DNA from 4 places in the Exiguobacterium sp. SH0S2 genome. Region 4 is predicted to be linked to each of the others. Evidence: riboswitches for the same ligand, from Rfam matches in the RefSeq annotation. Region 4 holds a riboswitch; each other region holds the start of a gene.
What was found. A riboswitch is a leader RNA that binds a small molecule or an ion and turns the genes downstream of it on or off. The one in region 4 is predicted to bind thiamine pyrophosphate.
Positions count from the first base shown of each region.

Region 1 (3,584 bases), 410 kb from region 4:
AGGCTCGCGAGGAACCCTTCATAGATGACGAGGAGACCTTGACCGCCTGAGTCGACGACACCGACTTCTTTTAAGACCGGTAACAAATCAGGTGTCCGCTCGAGCGACGCTTTCGCTTCCGTGATCACTTGCTCCATGAACTCATTGAAGTCGCTCGTCGACTCAGAGGCACGGAGCGCTTCGTCGGCCGCTTCACGAGCAACCGTCAAAATCGTTCCTTCAACCGGTTTCATAACCGCCTTGTATGCCGTGTCGACGCCGCGTTTGAGTGCCTCGGCAAAGTCGAGTGTCGACAATTCTGTCTTTCCTTCGATCGATTTACCGAAACCACGGAATAATTGGCTCAAAATAACACCCGAATTCCCACGGGCCCCCATAAGTAGGCCGCGGGCAAACTTCGATGACACGTCAGCGATGTTCGCTGTGTCGAGTGCGGCCACTTCCTTCGCACCTGAAGTCATCGTCAAATTCATGTTCGTTCCCGTGTCGCCGTCTGGGACCGGGAAGACGTTAAGCGAATCCACGTAATCTGCATTTTGGCTCAAGTTGGCTGCACCGTTTGCGACCATTTGCGCAAACACCAATCCATCTAAACGTTTTAACCCCACACCAAATCCTCCTTCGTTCTCGTCAGTCATTCGTCAGACGAACGCCTTGTACGAATATATTTACCGACGAAACGTTTAATCCTAAAGTTTCACCGAGCGTGTATTTTACACGACTTTGCACGTTGTACGCGACTTCCGACACTTTCGTCCCGTAGCTCACGATGATGTGCATATCGATATGTACGTCTTCTCCATCTTGACGTACGACAACGCCACGCGCATAATTCTCACGTTTGAGCAGTTCTGCGATCCCGTCTTTCAGTTGAGCTTGTGACGCCATTCCTACGACGCCGAAACATTCCATCGCCGCACCGCCCGCGAGTGTCGCGACCACGTCGTTCGTGATATCAATATTGCCATATGTTGTCTTCATTTCAATTGCCATATGGAGTAGCCTCCTTTATTCGGAATGATTCCTACAGTATATTCTACAATAAGTACCTAGTTATTAAAAGGACATGCCCCTAAACTCGGTCAATTGTAACCGCAACCCTCATTCATTATTAAAATCCTCATCCGTAATGTCAAGTTTTTTTCTTGTCATCCGGTTATTTTCTAGTTGCATCGTGAAAAAACCCATGCTAATATAAACGAGTGTCTATTAGGACGAACCCACATAAAAAAGGAGGGGAAACGCATGGCACGTAAATGCTACGTAACAGGTAAGTCACCTAAGTCAGGTAACAACCGTTCGCACGCACTCAACAAGACAAAACGTACTTGGGGTGTAAACGTACAAAAAGTTCGCATTCTCGTTGACGGTAAACCTAAACGAGTTTGGGTTTCAGCTCGCGCTCTTAAATCAGGTCTCGTTGAACGCGTATAATTACCATACACGAACGAAATAAATCCCAGCGGCATGCGCCGATGGGATTTTTTTTGTTTATTTCTTTATATACATAATCAAGACGTTGCCGCTATGAACGAGCAAATCCGCCTCTTCCGCCGACCACTCGTTTGAGATCGTCAGCGCCTCATGGCTGACGACGTCATGGTTCTCGAGCGGGTACTTGACGCCACGAATCGAGACCGAGGCCCGTTTCCAAGGTACGAGCGACAAGTAATGGTCAGGACGACGCGGGAGACGATAGTCCCCTTTTCCGACGAGGCGCACTTCTTGCCCGTCTGCGAACAACCGCATCTCGGGGTACGCCTCGAGCAGACCGACGTTGCTGAGCGTCATATCGAGTCTGCCCCCGAGTGCACCGTACACGTCGATCACGTCCGCCCCTTTCCCTCGTGCCGCCTCGAGAGCGATCTCAAGGTCGGTCACGTCTTTTTCAGACGGATAACGGACAGCTTCCTCCGGCACGGTGCCTGTGAACGAATCAAAGTCACCGACGAGCAGGTCCGGCTTCATCCCACGGTCGAGCAGCGTATGATAGCCGCCGTCGACGCCGATGACGTAATCGGCGTTCCGAGGAAGCTCAGGGACCGCTTCCGGGCTCGCAGCCACAATCAAGACACGCATTATCTGATGTCCCGTGTCGCGAGCGTCGCGAAACGCGGCGCCGACGTGAACAAGAGCACGATCACGACCGCCGAGACGAGGAACGACGGCAACATATACGTCAAGTTATAGCCGAGCGAGTATAAGACGACCGGTCCTTCCGCATACTCGGCGAAGAAGACGATGCCGGAGACGACGTGCGCAACGTAGCGGAGCGCCGAGCCGATCAACGCCCCGAGAATCAAATAGAACGTGAGCGTTTTCTTGGCGCCGTCTTTTGCCGACTGTTTGACTTGCCCGGCGAAGATGCCGGCGACTCCGACGAGGCCGTAGGCGACCGTGTAGTCGAGTAAAAACTGGACCGGCGTGAAGATATAGGCCCCAAATAACAGTTGTAGCGTCCCGACGAGCGCGCCTGTCGCGAGTCCGCCTCTCAATCCATGCCGATAAGCCATCACGAGAATCGGCAGCATCGCCAAGCTGACTGCTCCGCCTTGCGGCAACCGATATGGGATGAGCATGTCAAAGATCAGTCCGAGCGAGGCGAACAGCGAGATTTCAATGAGCGCCTGTAGTTTTAAACGTTGTTTCATCTTATTCCCTCCTTGATATGAGTGAACGACAAAAAGCAGCATGACGTAAACGCCATGCTGCTATCGTGTAGCAACGTGCATTTTCGCCACATCCCTACGTCCGTGTGAACGGAACAGGTTCAAAGGGTTAGCTCATGCCTCTCAGCCACAGATGTGACACCCCTTGCGACAATATTTGTTGTTCTACAGACGATTATACACGAGACGCGTTGCGAATGCTATCGATTGCGTCTTTATAGCTCGGTTCGTTATAGATGGCTGAACCGGCAACGAGGACGTCGGCACCTGCGTCGATACAAAGTTTTGCCGTCGCAGGATTTACCCCGCCATCGATCTCGATCTCGAAGTCGAGACGACGCGCTTGGCGCATCTCGCTGAGCGCCGCGATCTTCGGGACGACTGCTTCGATGAACGCTTGGCCGCCAAAGCCAGGGTTCACGGTCATGAGCAACACCATATCGACATCCCCGAGCACGTGCTCGATTGACGACAACGGTGTATGTGGGTTCAAGACGACACCACACTTGGCGCCGGCTCCTTTGATTTGTTGCAATACGCGATGCAAATGGTTTGTCGCCTCGACATGGACCGTGACGATATCGGCGCCTGCTTGAACGAAGTCCTCGACGAACCGTTCCGGTTGGTCGATCATCAAATGGACGTCTAATACCATGTCCGACTTGTCACGCAAACTTTTGAGTACCGGCAGTCCAATCGAGATGTTCGGCACGAACTGACCGTCCATGACGTCAAAATGAATGTAATCGGCCCCTGCTTCTTGGACCGCTTTGACCTCTGCCTCAAGGTTGGCAAAATCGGCCGACAGGATCGATGGTGCGATTTTAATCATGTTAGTACCTCCGTTGTCTATCTTTTAATTCCTCCATAAACGTAACATAGTTCGCATAGCGGGTGGAAGCGATTTCTCCGGCC
Region 1 covers NZ_SJVB01000001.1:494,259-497,842, forward strand. Annotated here, with positions in the region: gene EVJ21_RS02570 (DAK2 domain-containing protein) at 1-608, opposite strand, end outside; gene EVJ21_RS02575 (Asp23/Gls24 family envelope stress response protein) at 631-993, opposite strand; gene rpmB (50S ribosomal protein L28) at 1,246-1,434, shown strand; gene EVJ21_RS02585 (thiamine diphosphokinase) at 1,492-2,079, opposite strand; gene thiT (energy-coupled thiamine transporter ThiT) at 2,079-2,651, opposite strand; TPP riboswitch at 2,726-2,825, opposite strand; gene rpe (ribulose-phosphate 3-epimerase) at 2,845-3,501, opposite strand; gene rsgA (ribosome small subunit-dependent GTPase A) at 3,503-3,584, opposite strand, start outside.
Region 1: another riboswitch for thiamine pyrophosphate. It lies ahead of thiT (energy-coupled thiamine transporter ThiT); the one in region 4 lies ahead of EVJ21_RS00445 (YkoF family thiamine/hydroxymethylpyrimidine-binding protein).

Region 2 (3,584 bases), on a different contig from region 4:
AAACGGCCGCGAGCGTGTCCGTCAGTATTATCGATTGCAACAGTTCGTCGACCGCTATAAAGCCATCTATGAAGCGAGGAGGGAACAGTATGGCGGGCATCGGGTTTAAGTTACAAAAGCTGTTTCAAGAAGACTATTACTCTTCAAGACTGAAGGCGTACACGTTTTCCGGTCTCGTCACATCGGGCCCTTGGCTGATCGTCATCCTCGTTGTCGGTACGATTCAATGGTTGGCGTTTCAGATGCCGATGTTGTCGCTCGAGGAACGGACACTGTTTATGCTATCCGTGTCTTACGCGTTCATTTTCTCGCAAATTCTATTTAGTTTTCAGCAGCTCGTCGTCACGCGATACGTGGCCGATTTGTTTTATGAAAAGAAAGCCCATGAGATCTTTCCTGTCTTCACCGGCATGTTAAAAGTGACGATTCTCGCTGCCGTCGTCATGTATAGCGTGTTTTGGCTGATTTCACCGCTCAGTTTCGCCTATAAGCTCGTCCTGTTCGTCTTATTCATGACCATCAACGTCATCTGGGTCATGTTCTTGTTCTTGAGCGCCGCCAAATTTTATCAAGCGGTCGCTTACAGCTTCTTGCTAGGCGGGGTTATTTCAGTCGCGAGCGTCTATTTGATCAGTCGTCTCATGGTCAACCCATCGAGCCTCGAGCTTCTGTTTGGCTTTACCGTTGGGATGGTCGTGACGCTGTTCGGGCTATTCTTCGCGATGCTTCGGACGTTTCCGCTCAGGTATGCGACGCGAGAGTTTTCATACTTCCGGTACTTTGATAAGTATCCGGACTTGTTCGCGATTGGTGTGTTATACGTGCTTGGGATCTGGGTGACCAACTTCATCATTTGGTTTGGTGAAGGTCGCATGGTGATTGCCGATTCGTTCGTGTTCAATCCGTATTATGACACGGCTGTGTTCTGGTCGTACTTGACGATCATCCCGACCCAGCTCTTGTTCGTCGTCGCTGTCGAGACAAGGTTTTACGAGCGCTACCGAACGTTTTACGGCTTGATCAATTATGGCGGGGCGTTACACCAAATTGAGAAGGCGAAGCAGACGATGACGACGGTGTTGAAAAATGAATTGATCCGACTTGGGCGAAGTCAAGGTGTTGTCACCTTGTTCGCGATCCTGATGGCGGGTGTGTTCGTCGGTTGGATTGGTGTCCCGGAAGAAGTCGGTCAAATTTTCCGGATGACGACGCTCGCCGCGTTCGCGAACGCGATGATTCTCGTACTGACGCTGCTCTTGCTTTATTTTGAGGACCGGCGTGGTGCGTTGTTCGTCAACCTATCGTTCTTCACATTGAACGCCTTGTTCACGTTGTCGTTACTATCGCGCGGGATCGATTGGTATGGGGTCGGCTTTGCGATCAGCACGACCATCACGTTCTTTATCGCAGGACTGCGCTTGATTTATTTTATGGGGAAGGTCGATTATTACGTGTTCGCGGCCTCGAACCGTCGTAAGCTCGGGACGGAACGGTTCTCGCATTTTGGGACCGCGCTCAACCGTCGCTTCTCGCGTTAAAGGGTTTGCATTTTTCAAAAAGATTGATATGATGTGGTCGAAGATGACCGAATTTCATAATGTTTGCCACTAGGGGAGTCGCTTGACGCGGCTGAGATGGACAAGGTCCAGACCCTTTGAACCTGATCTAGTTCACGCTAGCGGAGGGAAGTGGGCGAAACGTCCTTTCTCACACTCTTTGTGTATGGCCGACGCCGCTTCCGTTATGGGAGGCGGCGTCTTTTTTCATACAAAGGAGGAGAATACGATGACATTTACCGCACACATCCGCCAAGAGGCCAACGCCTTGTTTGAGGCGAGTTTCCACCATCCGTTCGTCCGCGCGCTCGGAGACGGGACGCTCGACGAGGCGAAGTTTCGGCATTACGTGATGCAAGACTCGTACTACTTGAATCAATTTTCGAAAGTACAGGCGAAGGGCGCTACACTTGCCCCGACGATGGAGCTGGCGAGCCGATTTTTGACGCACGCCCTCCACACGATCGAGGCGGAGCACGAGTTGCATCGGGAATTTTTTACGATGCTCGAGGTGAGTGACATGGAGTGGGCGACGTTCGAACCAGCTCCGACGGCTTATGCATACACGCTCCATATGCAACAAGCCGGCCCGACGCTCGGAGACGTGCTCGCGGCGATTCTTCCATGCTACTGGGTGTATTACGAGATCGGGGAGCGCTTGAAGGACGCAGAGCCAGACCATCCGATCTATTCTGTTTGGATTGCGACGTACGGTTCGGAATGGTTCCGTGAACTCGTCGAAGAGCAGATCGAGCGACTTGACGAATTGGCGGGACAAGCGACGGAGTCAGAACGGATTCGCTATCAGCAACTGTTTTTGAAAAGTTGCTACTATGAGCTCGCGTTTTGGGAGATGGCCTGGACACTCGAATCGTGGGAACTGCCGCTTGAGGTGGGACAATGAGGCCGGATCTATGGGAAGCCGTCCGGTTGAAGCGACCGCTCGTCCATAACATTACGAACACCGTCGTCGCCAACTTCTCGGCCAACGGGTTGCTCGCCATCGGGGCGTCCCCGGTCATGGCTGATGCGATCGAAGAAGTGGCAGACATGGCGACCGTGAGCGATGCCCTCGTCTTGAACATCGGGACGCTTGACGCAATGACCGAGGCGACGATGATCCGCGCCGGACAAGCCGCGAATCAGTCGGGCCGCCCTGTCGTCCTAGACCCGGTCGGTGTCGGGGCGACACCGTTCCGCCGCGACGTCGTCGAACGGATTTTGCGAGACGTCCGCGTCACGGTCATCCGTGGGAACGCCGGGGAAGTCGCCACGCTTGTCGATGCCGGTTGGACGACGAAAGGGGTCGACGCCGGAAGCGGCACACATCATCCGCAACAACTCGCCGAACGAGCAGCGAACCGATATAGCTGTGTTGTCGCGATTACCGGGGCGACAGATTTCGTGAGTGACGGGACGGTCACGCTAGAAATTTTGGGCGGGCATCTGCTCATGACAGAGACGACAGGCACCGGCTGTCTACTCAGTGCGGTCGTCGGTGCGTTCCTTGCTGTTGAACCGGACGTGATGACGGCAACCTCGACCGCGCTCACCGGATATGCACGATGCGGCGAGTTGGCGAGTGAAGCAGCGACGGGTCCGGGGGATTTCCCAATCCACTTTCTCAACGCACTCGCTACCATGACGTCAACTGACCTGCCGAGCGACCGAATCGAGGTGTTCGCGCGATGAGGCCTCAAGTCTTGACCATCGCCGGTTCGGACTCTGGCGGGGGAGCCGGAATCCAAGCCGATTTGAAAACGTTTCAAGAATTAGGCGTATTTGGCACGAGTGTCGTGACCGCGGTGACGGCTCAAAACACGCGTGGCGTGCACGGTGTCGAAGCCGTCTCCGCCGACCTCGTCGCACGCCAGCTCGATGCAGTCGGATCAGACTTTATCATCTCGGCGTGCAAGACCGGGATGCTGTTCAATCGTGAGTTGATTGACGTCGTGGCGGACGCAATCGAGCAGCATCGATTTCAAAATGTCGTCGTCGATCCGGTCATGATCGCTAAAGGCGGTGCGA
Region 2 covers NZ_SJVB01000002.1:692,434-696,017, reverse strand. Annotated here, with positions in the region: gene pelF (GT4 family glycosyltransferase PelF) at 1-109, shown strand, start outside; gene pelG (exopolysaccharide Pel transporter PelG) at 90-1,538, shown strand; TPP riboswitch at 1,600-1,704, shown strand; gene tenA (thiaminase II) at 1,786-2,460, shown strand; gene thiM (hydroxyethylthiazole kinase) at 2,457-3,248, shown strand; gene thiD (bifunctional hydroxymethylpyrimidine kinase/phosphomethylpyrimidine kinase) at 3,245-3,584, shown strand, end outside.
Region 2: another riboswitch for thiamine pyrophosphate. It lies ahead of tenA (thiaminase II); the one in region 4 lies ahead of EVJ21_RS00445 (YkoF family thiamine/hydroxymethylpyrimidine-binding protein).

Region 3 (3,584 bases), on a different contig from region 4:
GCTCGAAACCCAAGGGCTAACACCGTTCCGTGAGACGTTCGAACGCGTCGTCATCGCCGGGGACGGGATCCATCATACATACGCCGATATTTATCCGTTCAAGCTCGACGACGGCACGTACGCGACCGTCTATGAGAATGAAGACGGTGAGATCGCCAACGGTCCCGAGTCGGTCGCACCACTCTTTTGGCAAGAAGAGTCGTTCACGCAATTCGTTGAGGAGATTGAGAAGCGCAAATACGGGACGAGTGCCCCCCCGACCGACGTCACATTGACGCAAGACGAGTTTCAATCGATTTACGACCGCCATGCCTACACGTCAGCGCTCATCGTCGAGCTCGACGAATGGGGAGTTCAAGTCGCACGCGACCCAATCGAGAACGTCATCATTGCCGGGAACGGCGTCAAGGAAGTGACGGCCGACTTGATCGTCTTTGAGATCGAAAACGGCTACGCTATCGTCTACGACCAAGACGGTGAGATTTTGAAAGCACCGGAGTCGATCGCCCAGCTGTTTTGGAACGAGACGGATTATGAAAACCTGCTCGAGAAGAACGAGTGATCACGTACCGCGACGTTTCAAGTCCCGATACTCGAGGAACAAGTTGAGCCATTGGGCCGGTTTATCGGCTGACTCGGACGGATCATACCGATAGTTGGTCACATATACATGCCACGACAGCGCCCGATACACGCAACCGAGCTCTTCAGCGATCAACAAATGGCGCCATAGCACGTCCCGAGGCGCTACACCTTCCCACTCAGCCAAGTAGACGGTACGCATCTTCTGAATCTGTTCATACCATGCGACTTCATCGTCTTCTGGCAACAAGTCGTAGAGCGCGTTCCAAAACACACGGACGCTGAAGAACGGATGGGTGACGGTCGCATCGCCCCAATCGAGAATACATAAGTCATCCGTCTGTTTGCGCCAAAAGATGTTGCCGCCATGTAAGTCGCCGTGCTCGAGACTCATCGGCACCCCAGTCGCGAGCTCGTCGCACATGGTGAGGAGTTTGTCTTGGAGCGCCAGCACCGCCTCTGCCTTATCTCGATCTAACCCCGTACATAACTCGGGTAAATACGTCCGTATCTCTTCTTTTAGACGAGCCGGACGCCGGTCCGGGATACCGTAGGCCAAAAGCGTATCCGTGTAATTCGCTTCTTTTCTCTGTAGTTTCGCATATTGACGCACAGCCGCTTTGTACCGACTGTGCTTGGGGTATTCACGAAGTGCATCCCCGCCGATGTCTCGCATAAGTAGCCAGTTGCGTGTCGCGGCAATGGCGATGACCTCCGGGACGAGTCCCGGATGCCGTTCGGCTAGATGCATCGACAGTTCAGCCTCGCCACCACTGATTGCTGTCACCGCCTTGGCGTAGTAACGGTCTGCTCCGTACTCTCCATACATCAAGTATGTCAAGTCGGTATCTTTCACAACCCGCCACGTCACGCCTGGCACATGGCCATCGAGCCAGTGCTCGAACTGTTCACGGTAAGACTCGTCACGCCATGGGATCGCATCCCTCACTGACCTCACTTCCTTTCACCACACTTCGTTTAGGAGGAAATAATATGGACGTTGTCTATTATTCATACCCGGTCGATGCGCTACTCTATATGTATTTAGGTGCGACGGCTGTCTTCAGCTTCATAATTGGTCTAGTCGTTCGCCGCGTGTCGAGGCGTCCAGATATCAGCTTTTGGACGACGATCGTGCTCAGCTTTGTCGGACTATGTCTTTCACTCGGCTGGTTCCGTAACGCCTCGGTCACCGTATTTATGGGTACACTCCCGTGGGTCATCAATCTCGTGTTTTCCCTGTTTTTATACGCCCTGTATAGCGGTATCATTTATTTCATCTTCCGACCGCGAAAAATTGAGGCAACAAAATAACGTTATGCTATACTCAAACCAATAAACGACCACTAGGGGAGCCTTCGGGCTGAGACGGCAACTGCCGGACCCTTCGAACCTGATCTGGCTCATACCAGCGTAGGGAAGTGGCTTGGATACGTCTGTCTGTCCACGCCACTTTTCCACTTGGAGAAGTGGCGTTTTCATTTTGAAAGGAGACACTACATGCGTATTCAACAACTCACTTGGATGGCGATGCTCATCGCCATCGCCATCATCGGCTCCCTGTTCATCTCCATCCCGACCGGTGTCGCCCGGGCCTATCCGGTGCAACATATGGTGAACGTCATCGCCGCCGTCACCGTCGGTCCGATTGGTGCCGTCCTCGTCGCGTTCGTGACCGGACTCGTCCGTGTCATGACCGGGACCGGGTCGTTGCTCGCCTTCCCAGGTGGTATGATCGGCGCCTTGCTTGCTGGACTATTTTACGTGCGGACGAACCGGGTCGCTTTCGCTGCGCTCGGTGAAGTCATCGGGACGGGTGTCATTGCCTCGCTCATCGCCGTCCCGTACGCGAAAATCTTAATGGGTTCTGAGTTTGGGGCGCTGTTCTTCTTCCCGGCCTTCCTCGCCTCGAGCGTGACCGGAGCCATCCTCGGCTGGATCGTCTTGACGCGGGTCAAACAGTTGCGTCCACTCACGGTGAAGCGATAATTGAACAACAACCACCAAAACAGGGACGGCCGACTTAGGAAGGCTGTCCCTGCTTCACGTGATACACCCAAATCTCTTCCCCGTTCGCTTCATCAATCAAGCCACTGTCCTCAAATCCGCCCTTCGCATAAAACCGTTTCGCTGGTTCGTTCGTCGGATGGAGACTGAGGATGATGTCATCGACATCAAATCGCTCTTGCATCCACTCAATCGCAAGTTGCAAAAATGTTGACCCGATGCCTTTCCCTTGCTCATCCATATCAATCATAAAGCGGTCGAGCCAGACGTAACGCTCCACCTTGTTCTCGGCCCCGACCATCATGAAGCCGACCGGTTGATTGTCTCGACAGAGCGCGTAGCACGTCCACGCGTACTTGACGTCGACGTCCATCTCGCGGAGCGATTCCGCGTTCGTTTCGATAAAGCGGGCCTGACCAGGTGCGACGGTCAAGGCGACGACCGCATCCAAGTTCGTCTCATCAATCGGTTGAATCGTCAACGCATCGGTAGCCATCGTTGTACCTCCTCCATGTCCTGCCCGCGTTTCGGCAAGATGTAGGCGCTGACCGACGAGTTATACAAATACACATAATCGGCTTCCTCGACGACTTCCTTGATGCCGCTCCATGAGACTTTCGTCTCCCCGAACGCATTTTTGTCACGAAGACCGTCTTCATCCAGATCCATCGTATGCGGGCCGATCATGCCTTCATTGCTTCGTTCTTGAATCATCCGCTTCGTCTGTTTTCGGATATGCCGTTCAAAATACTTCGGATAATACAGAAACCAGATGAGGCTGATGACGCCATACACCCCAAACAACCACCAGCTCGTATCTTGAAACAATGTCGCGAACGTCAAAGCGCCACCACTTAAAATGATGACGGGCCCGATGATGCGCTGCAGGAATAGCATCCTCTTTCCTATCTTTGAACGTCTAATATGACTCAAGTTGAAGTGAATGTAGTCTTCTTCCGTCAATTCGTATTGGATTTCCATATGTATCCCTCCTC
Region 3 covers NZ_SJVB01000002.1:732,468-736,051, forward strand. Annotated here, with positions in the region: gene EVJ21_RS08445 (hypothetical protein) at 1-562, shown strand, start outside; gene EVJ21_RS08450 (aminoglycoside phosphotransferase family protein) at 563-1,531, opposite strand; gene EVJ21_RS08455 (hypothetical protein) at 1,576-1,896, shown strand; TPP riboswitch at 1,921-2,019, shown strand; gene thiW (energy coupling factor transporter S component ThiW) at 2,083-2,571, shown strand; gene EVJ21_RS08465 (GNAT family N-acetyltransferase) at 2,606-3,085, opposite strand; gene EVJ21_RS08470 (YcxB family protein) at 3,067-3,570, opposite strand.
Region 3: another riboswitch for thiamine pyrophosphate. It lies ahead of thiW (energy coupling factor transporter S component ThiW); the one in region 4 lies ahead of EVJ21_RS00445 (YkoF family thiamine/hydroxymethylpyrimidine-binding protein).

Region 4 (3,584 bases):
CGGGTTCGGTCTTCAAGATCGATACGGACGTGAAAGGGATGCCACTTTATCGGTTTGGACGTTAAGGAGGGACGGCTATGGTGAAGCGATTGCTCGTGCGAGCGGGAATCGGATTGGCACTAGCGGCGGTGGCTCGGGTCGGGATTCAAAAGTTATTGGACGACCGGGCCCGGAAAGAAGACCATACGTATCTTGAACCAAAGTGGGACGAGACGCCGAGTGTGGATGCCGATAAGGATGATGACGAGGTCGGATTGACGCAACTCGATTCGATTTACCGGGCCGAGTGGCAGGCGAACACGTATCCTCGCTCCGAGGCGGAACGGAAAGCGTTAGAAGAATAACTGGTACGAAGAACATATCCAGAGCTTTTTCTTCGGCCGTCGGGGCCTCAGAAAAAGACAAATGGCCGCTAGATGGCGACCGTTTGCGTTGCTCGTTCGATGGCGCCCCGACTCCTGCAGGAAAGCAAACCAACGGAGACCCAGCAGCGACGTGAGTCGCGATGCGGCTCCGGGATTGCCTGCGGAAAGCGTGGGCGCTGGAAGGACGAGCGATAACAATCATGTTAGTCAACAAGAAAACACGCTCCTTTTGAGCGTGTTTTTTTGTTGACAACGGACGTGATCTCGTTCATTATCTAAAAAGTAATGATTACGATTTAAAGGTGGTATACATCATGAAACGAATTCCGATCACAGTCTTGTCCGGATATTTAGGAAGTGGCAAGACGACGTTGCTCAATCATATGTTGAACAATCGGGATGGTAAAAAATATGCCGTCATCGTCAACGATATGAGCGAGCTGAACATCGATGAGCGATTGATTGACGGGGCAGGTTTTTCACGGACGGACGAGAAGTTGGTGGAGCTGTCTAACGGCTGCATCTGCTGCACGTTGCGAGAAGATTTACTCGAGGCGGTCAGCGAGATTGCGAACGACCGACAGCTCGACGGCATCATCATCGAGTCGTCAGGTATCTCGGAACCGATCCCGGTCGCGCAGACGTTTACATATGCGGATGACGCCTTGGGTATCGACTTGACGAGCCGTGTGTATGTTGACGCGATGGTGACGGTCGTCGATGCGTATCGATTTTTAAAAGACTTCAACTCGGGCGAATCGCTGCATGAACGGAAACAGGCTGTCGACACGGGTGATGTCCGGGAAGTCGTCGACTTGCTCGTCGATCAAGTCGAATTTGCCGACATCATCGTCCTTAACAAGGCAGACCGGGTCACGGAACCGGAACTGCACGAGATCGAAAGTCTGTTACGCGCGTTAAACCCGGCGGCGCGACTTTTGACAAGCACATACGGGAACGTGTTGTTGTCCGACTTGTTAGACGTGAACTTGTTCGACTTCGACCAGGCGATGCACGCCGCCGGATGGATCCAAGAGCTCGAGACAGACGACCATACCCCTGAAACCGAAGAGTACGGCATCAGTTCGTTCGTCTATCGCCGCCGCCGTCCGTTCCACCCGGAGCGTTTACATGCGTGGATCGAACAGTTCCCGGAAGAAGTCGTCCGGGCGAAAGGTTTTTTATGGATCGCCTCACGGAACGACATCGCTTGCCTGTTCTCCCAAGCGGGGTACGCGTCGACGCTCGAACATGCCGGCCGTTGGCTCGCGACGCTTCCTGACGCGGAACGAAAGCAGATGTTTGCCGCCGAACCAGAGCTTGAGGCCGATTACATCGAACCGTACGGCGACCGCCAGACGGAGCTCGTCTTGATCGGTCACCGAATGGACCGAGTGCGCGTCGAGCTTGAACTTGACGCCTGTCTACTGTCAGACGAAGAGATGGCGTCAGACTGGACAACGTTACGGGATACGCTTCCAGGAAACGGAATCGCGACGTTTTCATGATTTAAACGTTTACAATTCAGAATCGAACGGCTATACTTTTGCTTGCATGAACAACCGCATACATTGGACTACACTAGGGGTGCTTCGGCTGAGATGTGAGCATGGCTCCAATCCCTTATAACTCGATCCAGGTAATACTGGCGTGAGGAAGTGTGGCACTTTTTCTGATGGATTGATGATTGGATAAGTGGCCGCATTCTCATGGATGCGGCTTTTTTGTGTAACCAAATAAAGGGGGAATCATCATGAATCAACAATGTGGAACGAGCCCGATCGTCGGGTTCCGCTTTACGCTAAGCCCGATGACGTCAGAGTTCATACCGGTCATCAAAGGAGCACTCAAAGAAACTGATTTAAGCAACGTCTGGAGGCACACGGACGATGTGTCGACCGTGATTCGCGGTCGGGCCGAGCACGTGTTTGACGTCGCGAAAGCAGTCTTGTCACACGCAACGAAGACAGGGACCCACGTCTCGATGAGTGGAACGTTCTCGGTTGGCTGTCCGGGTGACACAGCCGGGGACAATCTGCTCGACGTATCGAGTGAACCTGTGAACGGGCGGGTAGGTGCGCAATACGTCTCTTCACAGTTCGCGCTCTACCCGCTCGGTGATGATGATTACATGGACATCATCTATGAAGAGATCGATTTCGCGAAAGAACGGGGTGTGTTCAATGACGCGATGCATTATGCCTCAGGAATTCACGGAGACATCGAGCCGGTGTTCGCGTTTTATGAGGCGACGTTCAACCGTGTTCGCGAGAAGTCGAGCCACGTCGTCATGTCGGTCACGTTCAGTGTGAACAGTCCGTCACACGAGGGACGCATCGATGCTTAACTCATGGAAGTTGAAAGAAATCGTCTTGTTGTCGATTTTATCGGTCGTCTTTGCCGTCGTCTATTTGGCGTTCGTCCATGTGGGGAACTTGTGGGCCGGCTTGATCGGGCCGATCGCATATGAATGGATTTTTGGGATTTGGTTCATCGTCTCGATTATTACCGCCTACATCATTCGAAAGCCAGGCGCCGCCTTTTTGTCGGAAGTGCTCGCAGCGTCGATCGAGATGATGATCGGCAATGCGATCGGTCCGCGCATCATCCTCGTCGGCATCATTCAAGGACTCGGCGCCGAAGCGGCGTTCGCACTAACCGGGTATAAGCGGTATGACTTGTGGGTGCTCATGCTCGCCGGATTCGGTGCGGCAGTGACGAGTTTCGCATATACGTACGTCATGGGAGGTCTCAGCGCGCTCAGTCCGACGTACGTGGCTTTGATGTTCGCACTACGGGCGACGAGCGGGATGCTCATCGCAGGGATCGGCGGGAAGATTTTGAGCGACTTGTTGCTTCGAACGGGTGCGCTAGAAGGGTATGCCGTCACCCGGCAGAGGAAGGCACATGGTTGAGACCGAGCGTCTGGCGTTTCGTTTCCCGGGAGAAGAACGCGACGTATTGACAGATATCACACTTCGTCTTAAGGACGGCAGGACGCTCATCACCGGGGCGAGCGGGTCGGGGAAGTCGACTTTGTTCGCCTTGTTCAATCGGCTCTACCCGGACAACTGTGATGGGATTGTGACGGGGCGATTGCATCTATTCGGTCGGTCCTATGCCACGTATCGGCCTGGCGAGGTGAATCGCCGCGTCGGGACGGTGTTTCAAGACCCGGACAGCCAGTTCGTCATGCAGACGGTAGAGGAAGAGCTGATT
Region 4 covers NZ_SJVB01000001.1:83,710-87,293, forward strand. Annotated here, with positions in the region: gene EVJ21_RS00425 (SMP-30/gluconolactonase/LRE family protein) at 1-65, shown strand, start outside; gene EVJ21_RS00430 (hypothetical protein) at 78-344, shown strand; gene EVJ21_RS00440 (GTP-binding protein) at 680-1,873, shown strand; TPP riboswitch at 1,939-2,039, shown strand; gene EVJ21_RS00445 (YkoF family thiamine/hydroxymethylpyrimidine-binding protein) at 2,119-2,712, shown strand; gene EVJ21_RS00450 (ECF transporter S component) at 2,705-3,280, shown strand; gene EVJ21_RS00455 (ABC transporter ATP-binding protein) at 3,273-3,584, shown strand, end outside.